DNA from 2 places in the Bradyrhizobium sp. 76 genome. Region 1 is predicted to be linked to the other one. Evidence: predicted binding sites of a transcription regulator. Region 1 holds the regulator's gene; the other holds the start of a gene.

Region 1 (6,750 bases):
GTGAGGAGCTGCTCCGCCTGTTCGAGAATTTGATCGAGAACGCGCTCAAATACGGCGCCTCGGGCGGTCGTGTCATCGTGTCGCTGACGTCCAGTTCCGCCCCTGATGGAACTCAGGAAATCCGGGTCTTGGTCCGGGATTTCGGCCCCGGCATCGCGCCGGAACATTTGCCGCGGCTGACGGAGCGGTTCTACCGGGTCGATGTCGGCGACAGCCGCTCGCAGGGCGGCACCGGCCTCGGATTATCGCTGGTGAAACATATTCTTAACCGCCATCGCGGCCGGCTTTTGATCGAAAGCGTGCCCAAGCAGGGCGCCACTTTCGCTGCCTGTTTCCCCCAGAGCAAGCCTGCGGCTCTGAGCTAAATTCCAGCGATTTCAGCTGCTTAACACTGTCATCCGACTGTCACCAAACCTTCGTAAAAGCTCAGCTGTCCGCTCCTAAAGGGGCGGCACGGGGAGCGCGATCGGGCGCGGATGGCGCTTCGCTCCCCTGTATGGAGACCAGCATGAATTTCCTCAAAACACTCGTCGCTGCTGGCATGGTCGCCGCATCGACGACGGCGGCCTTTGCTGCCGACATCACCGGTGCCGGTGCGACGTTCCCGTTCCCGATCTATTCCAAATGGGCCGATGCCTACAAGAAGGAGACCGGCAACGGTCTGAACTACCAGTCGATCGGCTCCGGTGGCGGCATCAAGCAGATCCAGGCCAAGACCGTTACCTTCGGCGCGAGCGACGCGCCGCTCAAGGCCGAGCAGCTCGAGAAGGACGGCCTCGTCCAGTGGCCGATGGTGATGGGTGCCATCGTTCCCGTGGTCAACATCGAGGGCGTGAAGCCCGGTGAGATGGTGTTCGACGGCGAGACGCTGGCCAGCATCTATCTCGGCAAGATCACCAAATGGGACGACGCCGCGATCAAGAAGCTGAACCCGAACGTGAAGCTGCCCTCGGAGGCCATCACCGTGGTCCGCCGTTCGGACGGTTCGGGCACCACCTTCAACTTCACCAACTACCTCGCCAAGGCCAGCGCGGACTGGAAGAGCAAGGTCGGTGAGGGTACCGCCGTCGAGTGGCCGGTTGGCGTCGGCGCCAAGGGCAACGAAGGCGTGTCCGGCAACATCAGCCAGACCAAGAACTCGATCGGCTATGTCGAGTACGCCTATGCCAAGCAGAACAAGCTGACCTACACCGGTCTCGTCAACAAGGCCGGCAAGCCGGTGCAGCCGACCGTCGAAGCGTTCCAGGCGGCCGCCGCCAACGCCGACTGGGCCAAGGCTCCCGGCTACTACGTCATCCTGACCGACCAGCCCGGCGAGAAGTCGTGGCCGATCACGGCGGCAACCTTCATCCTCATGCACAAGGACGCCACCGACAAGGCGGCCTCGCAGGAAGCCATCAAGTTCTTCCGCTGGGCCTTCAAGAGCGGCGGCAAGGCGGCTGAAGAGCTCGACTACATCCCGATGCCGGACCCGGTCGTTCAGCTGATCGAGAAGACCTGGGCTGCCGACATCAAGAGCTAGGCTCGCGACGCTCGTGCCCCGGATGCGCTGCGCCGCATCCGGGGCACGGACCAACAAAAAACGTATACTATTTGGTACAGGGGACCGGCGTGGCAGAGATGGCCGTTCAGAGCGATGTAATCGACGACGCCGGACCGTATGATCGCGCCAAGGCCTTGAGCGCGTTCAAGCTCGGCGACGTCACCTTCTACTGGATCACGCGGCTCTCCGCGATCTCGGTGCTTCTGATCCTTGGCGGCATCATCATTTCGCTGATCGTCGGCGCCTTCCCGGCGATGAAGGAATTCGGGATCTCCTTCCTGTGGACGCAGCGCTGGGCGCCGTCCGCCGATCCGCCCGTGCTCGGCGCGCACGGGCCGATGTACGGCACGCTCGTCACCTCCTTCATCGCGATGCTGATCGCCATTCCCGTGGGTCTCGGCATTGCGATCTTCCTCACCGAGCTCTGCCCGCAATGGCTGCGCCGCCCGATCGGCATGGCGATCGAGCTGCTCGCCGGCATCCCCTCGATCATCTACGGCATGTGGGGCTTCTTCGTGTTGGGGCCGTTCCTCGCCAACACGTTCCAGCCCTTCATGATCAAGATTTTCGACGGCGTGCCCGTGCTGGGCGCGATCTTCGCGGGTCCCCCGTCCTATCTCAGCCTGTTCAATGCCGCGTTGATCCTCGCCATCATGGTGCTGCCCTTCATCACCTCGATTTCGGTCGACGTGTTCAAGACGGTGCCGCCGGTGCTGAAGGAAGCCGCCTACGGCGTCGGCTGCACCACCTGGGAGGTCGTCCGCAGCGTGGTGATCCCCTACACCCGCGTCGGCGTCATCGGCGGCGTCATGCTGGCGCTGGGCCGCGCGCTCGGCGAGACCATGGCGGTGACCTTCATTATCGGCAACTCGTTCCGGATCTCGTCGTCGATCTTCGCGCCGGGCACCACGATCTCGGCGGCGATCGCATCCGAGTTCGCCGAGAGCGACGGCCTGCACCAGTCCGGCCTGATCCTGCTCGGCCTCCTGCTGTTCGTGCTGACCTTCTTCGTGCTCGCGGCGGCGCGGCTGATGCTGATGCGGCTGGAAAAGAAGGCGGGGAACTGACGCCATGAATCCGATCTATTCACGCCGCCGCCGCAAGGACATCGTCGTCCGCGGGCTCTGCATCGCCGCAACCGCCTTCGGTGTCACCTGGCTCGCGCTGATCCTGATTACGCTGCTCTACAACGGACTGGCCGGACTCAATGTCCAGCTGTTCACCGAGAACACGCCGCCACCGGGATCGAACGAGGGCGGACTGCTCAACGCCATCGTCGGCTCTCTGATCATGACCGTGATCGGCGTCGGCATCGGCGCGCCGCTCGGCATGTTCGCCGGCACCTATCTCGCCGAATACGGCCGCAATGACCGGCTGACCTCGGTGATCCGCTTCATCAACGACATCCTGCTCTCGGCACCCTCGATCATCATCGGCCTGTTCATCTACGGCGCGGTGGTGGTGCCGATGCGCGGCTTCTCGGCGATCGCGGGCTCGCTCGCGCTCGCGGTCATCGTGATCCCGGTGGTGCTGCGTACGACCGAGGACATGCTGCTGCTGGTGCCGAACGCGTTGCGCGAGGCGGCCTCGGCGCTCGGCCTGCCGCGTTCGCTGGTGATCAAGCGGATCGCTTATCGCGCTGCCCGTTCGGGCCTCATCACCGGCGTGCTGCTCGCGACCGCCCGCGTCGCCGGTGAAACCGCGCCGCTGCTGTTCACCGCGCTGTCGAACCAGTTCTTCAGCCTCGGCCTGAACAAGACGATGGCGAACCTGCCGGTGACCATCAACAACTTCGTGCAGAGCCCCTATGCCTATTGGAAGCAGCTGGCCTGGAGCGGCGCGCTGCTCATCACCCTGACCGTTCTTGCCCTTAATATTTTCGCGCGCATCCTTGGCGCCGAGAGGACCGCAAAATGAGTGATCTTTCCGTATCGATGAGCGCGTCAGGTGGACTGCCGCACGCGGCAGTGCTGCCGGAGGCGCCCCCCAAGGTGACCGTGCGCAACCTGAACTTCTATTACGGCGAGCACCATGCGCTGAAGAACATCAACCTGACGCTCGGCGCCAACCGTGTCACGGCGTTCATCGGTCCGTCAGGCTGCGGCAAGTCGACCCTGCTGCGCATCTTCAACCGGATGTACGACCTCTATCCCGGTCAGCGCGCCACCGGTCAGCTCATGCTCGACCAGACCAACATCCTCGACGGCAAGCTGGACCTCAATCTGCTGCGCGCCCGCGTCGGCATGGTATTCCAGAAGCCCACGCCGTTCCCGATGACGATCTACGAGAACATCGCGTTCGGCATCCGTCTCTATGAGAAGATCTCGAAGTCCGAGATGGACGGCCGCGTCGAGAAGGCGCTGCGCGGCGGCGCGCTGTGGAACGAGGTCAAGGACAAGCTCAACGCCTCCGGCCTGTCGCTCTCCGGCGGCCAGCAGCAGCGCCTCTGCATCGCCCGCACCGTCGCGGTGCGGCCCGAGGTGATCCTGTTCGACGAACCCTGTTCGGCGCTCGACCCGATCTCGACCGCCAAGGTCGAGGAGCTGATCCAGGAGCTGTCCGAGGATTACACGATCGCGATCGTCACCCACAACATGCAGCAGGCGGCGCGCGTCTCCGACAAGACCGCCTTCATGTATCTCGGCGAGTTGATCGAGTTCGACGACACCAGCAAGATCTTCACGTCGCCGTCCGACCGGCGCACGCAGGATTACATCACCGGCCGGTTCGGCTAGGAGACGCGACATGGGTTCTGAACATACCGCAAAGGCCTTCGACACCGACCTCCAGGAACTCACGCGCCTGGTCGCCGAGATGGGGGGTATCGCCGAGCGCATGATCGTCGAGTCCGTCGACGCATTGATCCGCCGCGACGTCCCGCTCGGCCAGCGCGTCGTCGCCATCGACACCGAGCTCGACGCGCTGCAGAAGCGCATCGAGGAGCGCGCGGTGTTGACCATCGCCCGCCGCCAGCCGATGGCGGTCGATCTGCGCGAGATCGTCGGCGCCATGCGCGTCGCGACCGATCTCGAGCGCATCGGCGACCTCGCCAAGAACATGGGCAAGCGCGTCGCAGCGCTGGAGACGGACTTCCATCCACTCAAGCTGTTCCGTGGCCTCGAGCACATGACCGACCTCGTGCAGCAGCAGGTCAAGTCGGTGCTGGACGCTTATGCCGCGCATGATTTGCCAGCGGCGATGGCGGTGTGGAAGGGTGACGAGGAAGTCGACGCCATCTGCACCTCGCTGTTCCGCGAGCTCCTCACCTACATGATGGAGGATCCGCGCAACATCTCGTTCTGTATTCACCTGATGTTCTGCGCCAAGAACATCGAGCGGATCGGCGACCACGCCACCAACATCGCCGAGACCGTGTTCTACATGATCGAGGGCCAGGCGATCACCGACAAGCGGCCGAAGGGCGACATGACGACCTTCGCCAACACGGTACCGAACACCTGAAGACTTAAGGGAGCGACGACCCGATGGGCGCACGCATTATGGTGGTTGAGGACGAGGAAGCCCTGACCGAGCTTCTCCGCTACAACCTCGAAGGCGACGGCTATGACGTCGAGACGGTGATGCGCGGCGACGACGCCGACACCCGCCTCAAGGAGCACATCCCCGATCTGATCGTGCTCGACTGGATGCTGCCGGGCCTGTCAGGCATCGAATTGTGCCGGCGGCTTCGCACCCGTCCCGAGACCAAGCAGCTCCCGATTATCATGCTCACCGCGCGCGGCGAGGAGAGCGAGCGGGTGCGGGGTCTTGCGACCGGCGCCGACGATTACATCGTCAAGCCATTCTCGGTGCCGGAGCTACTGGCGCGCGTGAAAGGCCTGCTGCGGCGCGCAAGCCCGGAGCGGCTCGCCACCGTCCTCGCTTTTGGCGACATCGAACTCGACCGCGACAAGCGCCGCGTGGCGCGCTCGGGCCGGCCGATCGATCTCGGTCCGACCGAATATCGCCTGCTGGAGTTCTTCCTGGAGCACCCGGGACGGGTGTTCTCGCGCGAGCAACTGCTCGACAGCGTCTGGGGCCGCGACATCTATATCGACGAGCGCACCGTCGACGTGCATATCGGCCGCCTGCGCAAGCTGCTCAATCTCGGCCGCGAGCAGGACCCGATCCGCACCGTCCGCGGGGCCGGTTACGCGCTGGATGATCGGTTTGCGAAGGCGGAGCAGGTGTAGGGTTGCAGCTTTGTTTCTTGGCAAGCTGTCCCCGAATTCTTCGACGTCGTCCCGGACGAGCGAGCGAAGCGAGCGCTGATCCGGGACCCATAACCACCGAACGTGGTTTGGCGAAGACTCGGAGTGACCCCTTTCGCGCAACAACCGCGCGCTCCGAGTATGGGTCCCGGCCCCCGTGCGCATTGCGCACTAGGCCGGGACGACACGGAAATTGAACCTTCTTCGCGCGACGACTTGCCGTAATTACCGCGGGCCCGGCTTCACCGGTGCGCGGCGCCGATCCGACGCCGGCTGGTAAGCGACGCGCGAGTGCTGGGCGCAATAGGGCAGGCCGGACAGCGCCCGTCCACCGCAGAAGAAGAAGTCCGGGCTCGAGGGATCGCCGACCGGCCAGTGGCAGGTCGCCTCGTTCAATTCCAGCAGCGACAGCCGCTGGCTCATCGGCACCACGTTGTCATAGGTGACCGGATCCGGCTCAGCCTCGACCTCGAAGGCCTGCGCCAGCGCGGTGTTGCCGCGCGAGATCGGGCGGCTCACCCGCATCATGTGCTGCGCGGGGCGCGCCTTGCGCGGCCGCGGCGCTGCCGACGAAGGGCTCTTGGCGCGGCCCGAAAGGCCGAGCCTGTGCACTTTGCCGATCACGGCATTGCGGGTCACATTGCCGAGCTCCGCCGCGATCTGGCTGGCCGAAAGTCCGGCCTCCCAGAGCTTTTTCAGCTGCTCGACGCGATCATCGGACCAGGTCAAAACCGTCATTGCACCCTTTCCCTCGCTGCGCGCCCGCCATCCTGGGGCCTCGCAGCGAATGCCTAAGCCTTCAAAAACCCGTGCCGCCAGAATCCCTTAAGGCTCGCCGGGCGCGTCTTGAACGCCCGAACGTTTACGCCGGTACATAAGGACTTAAAGATCAGAACCACTGCACGAGATGTCGTATCTGACAATCCAAACGCTACAATATGGCGTGACTCCCGCGCAAGAGTCCGCCGACTCGCTTCCACATGTTCCGTGACTAAA
Region 2 (6,750 bases), on a different contig from region 1:
TCGGTGAAGTTCAACAACCAGGACATCATCCGCACGACCTCGGACAAGATCGCGCGGATGGGAATCGCGTTCTGCCCGGAGGAGCGTGGAATTTTCGCCAGCCTCGACGTGCGGGAGAACCTGCTGCTGCCGCCGGTGGTGCGTCCCGGCGGATTGCCGCTCGAGCAGATCTTCGATCTGTTTCCGAACCTGAAGGAACGGCTCAACAGCCAGGGAACCAAGCTCTCCGGCGGCGAGCAGCAGATGCTCGCGATCGCGCGCATCCTGCGCACCGGCGCGAACTTCCTGATGCTGGACGAGCCGACCGAGGGTCTCGCGCCCGTCATCATCCAGCAGATCGGCCACACCATTGCGCGGCTCAAGAAGGAGGGTTTTACGATCCTCCTGGTCGAGCAGAACTTCCGGTTCGCATCCACCGTCGCCGACCGCTATTACGTGGTCGAGCACGGCAAGATCATTGACGGATTTTCCAATGCGGAGCTTGCCGCCAACATGGACAAGCTCCACACCTATCTCGGCGTCTAGAACGGCCAACAAGAAGATTCATAGGGAAGTAGCATGATGACAAAGTCGATTGCGTCGTTTCTGCTCGGCACGGCGCTGGCCGTGACCACCGCGGGCGTAGCCTTCGCGCAGGACAAGACCGTCAAGATCGGCGCGCTGTCCGATCAGTCCGGGCTCTATGCCGACCTCGGCGGACCGGGCTCGACGCTCGCCGCGCAGATGGCCATTGAAGATTCCGGCCTGGCTGCGAAGGGCTGGAAGATCGACATCATCTCGGGCGATCACCAGAACAAGCCCGACATCGGCACCGCGATCGCGCGGCAATGGTTCGACGTCGACAAGGTCGACGTCATCGTCGACGTGCCGAATTCCGGCGTGGCGCTCGCGGTCAACAACGTCATCAAGGAAAAGAACGGGGTCTATATCAACTCGGGCGCGGCGACCTCGGATTTAACCAACGCGCAGTGCTCACCCAACACCGTGCACTGGACCTACGACACCTACATGCTGGCCCACACCACCGGCCAGGCGCTGGTGAAGGCCGGCGGCGACACCTGGTTCTTCCTGACCGCGGACTACGCCTTCGGCGCGGCGCTGGAGCGCGACACCACCGCTGTCGTTACCGCAAATGGCGGCAAGGTGGTCGGCGGCGTCAAGCACCCGCTCAACACGCCGGACTTCTCGTCCTTCCTGCTTCAGGCGCAGGCCTCCAAGGCCAAGATCATCGGCCTTGCCAATGCCGGCGGCGACACCACCAACACGATCAAGCAGGCGGCCGAGTTCGGTATCGTCAAGGGCGGCCAGAAGCTCGCAGCGCTGCTGCTGTTCCTCACCGACGTCAAGGCGATCGGGCTCGAGACCGCACAGGGCCTCAACTTCACCGAGACCTTCTACTGGGACATGAACGATCAGACCCGGGCGTTCTCGAAGCGCTTCGCCGACAAGATGAAGAACAACGCGCCGCCCACCATGGTGCAGGCCGGCGTCTATGCGGGCGTGCGTCACTATTTCAAGGCACTGGAAGCGCTCGGCGGCAACCCGCATGACGGCGCCAAGGTCGTCGAGAAGATGAAGTCGATGCCGACGGAAGACGATCTGTTCGGCAAGGGCGAGATCCAGCCCAACGGCCGCACCATCCACAATGCCTATCTGTTCGAGGTGAAGAAACCCTCCGAGTCCAAGGGACCGTGGGATTTCTACAAGCTGGTCGGCACGGTGCCGGGCGACCAGGCCTTCACGCCGCTGTCCGAGAGCAAGTGCGCTCTGTTGAAGAAGTAAGATAACCGCCCGCAGACCATCAGGCCTGCGGGCGACTTTCAGGGAACGCCGAAGGGACCGGGTGCGGGATCGATGCAGGCTCTTTACGCTCAGCTACTGGTGGGACTGATCAACGGCTCGTTCTACGCGCTGCTCAGTCTCGGGCTTGCCGTGATCTTCGGCATGCTCAACATCATCAATTTCGCCCATGGCGCGCTCTATATGATGGGCGCGTTCGTCGCCTACTTCCTGCTGAACCTCGGCGGCATCAACTATTGGTGGGCGTTGCTGTTTGCACCGATCATTGTCGGCATCTTCGGCATGATCCTGGAACGGACCATGCTGCAATGGCTGACCGGGCTCGATCATCTCTACGGCCTGCTACTGACCTTCGGCATTGCGCTGATCGTGCAGGGCGTGTTCCAGAACTATTTCGGCTCCTCCGGCCTGCCTTACGCCATTCCGGACCAGCTCAAGGGCGGCATGAATCTCGGCTTCATGTTCCTGCCGGTCTATCGCGGCTGGGTCGTCATCTTCTCGCTGGTGGTCTGCATCGCGACCTGGTTCCTGATCGAGAAGACGCGGCTCGGCGCCTATTTGCGCGCCGCCACCGAAAACCCGACGCTGGTGCGCGCCTTCGGCGTCAACGTTCCGCGCATGATCACGTTGACCTACGGCCTCGGTGTCGGCCTTGCCGCGCTCGCCGGCGTGCTGTCGGCGCCAATCAACCAGGTGCGACCGCTGATGGGCGCCGACCTCATCATCGTGGTGTTCGCGGTGGTGGTGATCGGCGGCATGGGATCGATCATGGGCTCCATCATCACCGGCTTCGCGCTCGGTGTGATCGAGGGCCTGACCAAATATTTCTACCCCGAGGCCTCCAACACCGTCGTGTTCGTGCTGATGGTGCTGGTGCTCTTGGTGAAGCCAACGGGATTGACGGGAAGGGCGGCCTGACATGACAGCCTTGACGGACGACACGCTGCCGGTAACCCCGCGCGCGATCCGCGACGAGATGATCGTCTTCGTGGTGATGGCGCTGCTGCTGGCTTCGGTGCCATTCACGGGGGTCTACCCGTTCTTCGTGATGCAGGCGCTGTGCTTCGCGCTGCTCGCCTGCGCCTTCAACCTGCTGATCGGCTATGGCGGTTTGCTGTCCTTCGGCCATGCGATGTTCCTAGGCACGGCCGGCTATTGCAGCGCGCATGCGCTGAAGGTGTGGGCGTTGCCGCCGGAGCTCGGCATCCTCGTCGGCGTCGCCGGTGCCTTCGTGCTCTCGCTCATCACGGGCTATATCTCGATCCGCCGCCAGGGCATCTATTTCTCGATGATCACGCTGGCGCTGTCGCAGCTTCTGTACTTCATCTACCTCCAGGCCCCGTTCACCCATGGTGAAGACGGCATCCAGGGTATTCCGCAGGGCCGCATGTTCGGAGTCTTCGATCTGACCAAGCCGACCGTGCTCTACTACGTGGTTCTGGTCGGCTTCCTCGCCGGCTTCCTGCTGATCTTCCGCATCATCAACTCGCCGTTCGGCGAGGTCCTCAAGGCGATCCGCGAGAACGAGCCGCGCGCGATCTCGCTGGGTTACCGCACCGATCAGTACAAGTTCCTGGCTTTCGTCCTGTCGGGCACGTTGGCCGGCTTTGCCGGTGCGTTGAAAGTCTTCGTGGCGCAAAACGCCTCGCTCACCGACGTGCACTGGTCGATGTCGGGCGAAGTCGTGCTGATGACGCTGGTCGGCGGACTCGGAACCGTGTTCGGTCCCGTGGTCGGTGCCTTCGTGATCATCGCCATGCAGCAATATCTGGCGGGGTTCGGCCAGTGGGTGACCGTGATCCAGGGCTCGATCTTCGTGATCTGCGTGCTCACCTTCCGCCGCGGCGTCATCGGAGAAATCGCGCATTACTTCCGGCGGTCGCTGTAAGTCATTGATATAATGGAAGATGTGTTGACGCGCGAAAGCGGTGGATGATCCGGCTCCACGGGCGTGAGGTGGCACGCGCGTGGATCGAAAATGGTCTATGACAGTTTCATGACGGCCCGCTCGGGCCAGGCCATTATCCAACCGGTAGTCTCTCTCCCATGATGCGATTGTTTCGCGCTTTCCTGCCCAAGGAAGAACGGTTCTTCGACCTGTTCGACCGCCACGCCCAGACCGTGATCCAGGGCTCGATCGCGCTCCAGAGCATGCTCAACGGGGGCGAGGAGACGCCGGTCTATTGCCAGCGCGTTAACCAGTTCGAGAACGATGCCGACAACATCACCCGTGAGGTGCTGACGGCGGTGCGCCGGACCTTCATCACCCCGTTCGACCGCGGCGACATCAAGAACCTGATCACCTCGATGGACGACGCCATCGACCAGATGCAACAGACCGCCAAGGCCGTGATGCTGTTCGAGGTCCGCAGCTTCGAGCCGCCCATGCGGGAGATCGGCGGGCTTCTGATCGAATGCGCCAATCTGGTCGGCCGTGCGCTGCCGTTGATGCAGAAGATCGGCCAGAACGTGGCCATGCTGACCGCGATCACGGAAGAGCTGGGCAAGCTGGAAGGCCGCGTCGACGATCTCCATGATATCGGGCTGAAGGAACTGTTCCTCAAGCATCGCAACGGCAACGCGATGGATTTCATCGTCGGCGCGGAGATCTACGACCATCTCGAGAAGGTCGCCGACCGCTTCGACGACGTCGCGAACGAGATCAACAGCATCGTCATCGAGCAAGTTTAGGGCAGGGGACCGCGCCGTGGATGTTGCGTTGGGTCTTCCCGTCCTGGTCGGACTGATCGCCGTCGCGCTGCTGTTCGACTTCCTGAACGGCCTGCACGACGCCGCCAATTCGATCGCGACCATCGTCTCGACCCGTGTGCTGCGGCCGCAATACGCGGTGTTCTGGGCCGCGTTCTTCAATTTCGTCGCCTTCATGGTGTTCGGGCTGCACGTCGCCCAGACCATCGGCACCGGCATCATCGATCCCGCGATCGTGGATGCCCAGGTGATCTTCGCTGCGCTGGTCGGCGCCATCGTCTGGAACCTGGTGACATGGGCGCTCGGCATCCCATCGTCCTCGTCTCATGCATTGATCGGTGGTTTGTTTGGTGCCGGCGTGGCCAAAGCGGGCCTTTCGGCGGTGGTCTGGAGCGGATTGTCCAAGACGGTGATCGCCATCGTGCTGTCTCCGCTCGTCGGCTTTCTGCTCGCGATGGTGCTGGTTGCGATCGTCTCCTGGGCCTCGGTGCGCTCCACGCCCTTTGCCGTGGATCGCGCCTTCCGCATCCTGCAATTCGCCTCCGCCTCGCTCTATTCGCTCGGCCACGGCGGCAACGACGCGCAGAAGACCATGGGCATCATCGCCGTGCTGCTCTATTCGCAGGGCCAGCTCGGCGGCGAATTCTTCGTCCCCTTCTGGGTGGTGCTTTCGTGCCAGGCCGCAATGGCGATGGGGACGCTGATGGGCGGCTGGCGCATCGTTCGGACCATGGGCCTGCGCATCACCAAGCTGACCCCGATGCAGGGCTTTTGCGCCGAGACCGGCGGTGCCGCGACCCTGTTCATGGCGACCTTCCTCGGCGTTCCCGTCTCGACCACCCACACCATCACCGGCGCCATCGTCGGTGTCGGCGCCGCCCGGCGCCTCTCGGCGGTGCGCTGGAACGTCGCCAGCTCGATCGTCTATGCCTGGGTGATCACGATGCCGGCCTCGGCCATCGTCGCCGCGCTGAGCTGGTGGGCGGTCAAGATCTTCGTCAGGTAACCAGCTTCAGCCCGACAATCCCGGCGACGATCAGCCCGATGCTGGCGAGGCGGAACGCGGTGGCCGGCTCGCCGAACAGGATGATCCCAAGTGTCGCGGTACCGACCGCGCCGATACCGGTCCAGACGGCATAAGCGGTTCCAATCGGCAGCGATTTGAGGGCGAGCCCGAGCAGGATGATGCTGCCGGCCATGGCGCCGAGCGTGAGGACCGACGGAACGAGCTTGCTGAAACCCTCGGTATATTTGAGGCCGATCGCCCAGGAGATCTCCAGCAGACCGGCGACGAACAGGATGCTCCAGGCCATGACGACCCTCCATTCAAGGCAGGGGCGTCCCCGCGACTGGTGTGCTGATGGAAAGGGAAGGTCGTCCCTCCCAACCAGGCGGATATGGGACTGGCCGGAACGCTCCGCAATCACCAGATGAGGCTTGATCAGGCTCATTTTCCCTGCCAAACGCTGCCGCAATGTCCGACATCGCCACCACAGCCGAATCGACGGCCCGTTCCTCGCTTGCCGCTGAAGTGTCGCGGCGGCGGACCTTTGCCATCATCTCGCATCCGGACGCCGGCAAGACCACGCTGACCGAAAAGCTGCTGCTGTTCGGCGGCGCCATCAATCTGGCCGGGCAGGTCAAGGCCAAAGGCGAGCGGCGCAACACGCGTTCGGACTGGATGAAGATCGAGCGCGAGCGCGGCATCTCGGTCGTGACATCGGTTATGACCTTCGAGTTCGAGGGCCTCGTGTTCAACCTGCTGGATACCCCGGGCCACGAGGACTTTTCGGAAGACACCTATCGCACGCTCACGGCGGTCGATTCCGCCGTCATGGTGATCGACGCCGCCAAGGGCATCGAGGCGCGCACCCGAAAGCTGTTCGAGGTCTGTCGTCTTCGCGACATCCCGATCATCACCTTCATCAACAAGATGGACCGCGAGAGTCGCGACGTCTTCGAGCTCCTGGACGAGATCGAGAAGACGCTGGCGCTCGATACCACGCCGATGACCTGGCCTGTCGGCCGCGGCCGTGAGTTCCTCGGCACCTATGACGTCGTCAATGGCGGCGTGCGTCTGCTCGAAGGCGGCGGCGCCAAGACCGGCGCGGCGCAGCAGATCGAGATCGCCGAGCTCGCCAAGCTCAACGCCAATCTCGACGTGTCGGCGGTCAAGGACGAGCTCGAGCTCGTCACCGCGGCTTCAAAACCGTTCGAGCTCGAAGCGTTTCGCGAGGGCCA

What was found. The regulator PhoB, encoded in region 1, activates phosphate uptake and scavenging genes when phosphate is short. The targets are predictions, from matches to a motif close to TGTCATNNANCTGTCAT.
Region 2: a site for PhoB is predicted at 3,786-3,802, ahead of IVB48_RS38555 (DUF47 domain-containing protein). Genes of this name have one in related genera too.

What each region holds. Positions count from the first base shown of each region.
Region 1 covers NZ_JADPIS010000103.1:38,280-45,029, reverse strand. The annotation lists gene IVB48_RS26630 (ATP-binding protein) at 1-365, shown strand, start outside; gene pstS (phosphate ABC transporter substrate-binding protein PstS) at 509-1,522, shown strand; gene pstC (phosphate ABC transporter permease subunit PstC) at 1,621-2,610, shown strand; gene pstA (phosphate ABC transporter permease PstA) at 2,615-3,460, shown strand; gene pstB (phosphate ABC transporter ATP-binding protein PstB) at 3,457-4,278, shown strand; gene phoU (phosphate signaling complex protein PhoU) at 4,289-5,005, shown strand; gene phoB (phosphate regulon transcriptional regulator PhoB) at 5,029-5,736, shown strand; gene IVB48_RS26595 (GcrA family cell cycle regulator) at 5,980-6,492, opposite strand.
Region 2 covers NZ_JADPIS010000149.1:631,989-638,738, forward strand. The annotation lists gene IVB48_RS38535 (ABC transporter ATP-binding protein) at 1-525, shown strand, start outside; gene IVB48_RS38540 (ABC transporter substrate-binding protein) at 559-1,782, shown strand; gene IVB48_RS38545 (branched-chain amino acid ABC transporter permease) at 1,855-2,718, shown strand; gene IVB48_RS38550 (branched-chain amino acid ABC transporter permease) at 2,720-3,688, shown strand; gene IVB48_RS38555 (DUF47 domain-containing protein) at 3,847-4,491, shown strand; gene IVB48_RS38560 (inorganic phosphate transporter) at 4,508-5,515, shown strand; gene sugE (quaternary ammonium compound efflux SMR transporter SugE) at 5,508-5,822, opposite strand; gene IVB48_RS38570 (peptide chain release factor 3) at 5,984-6,750, shown strand, end outside.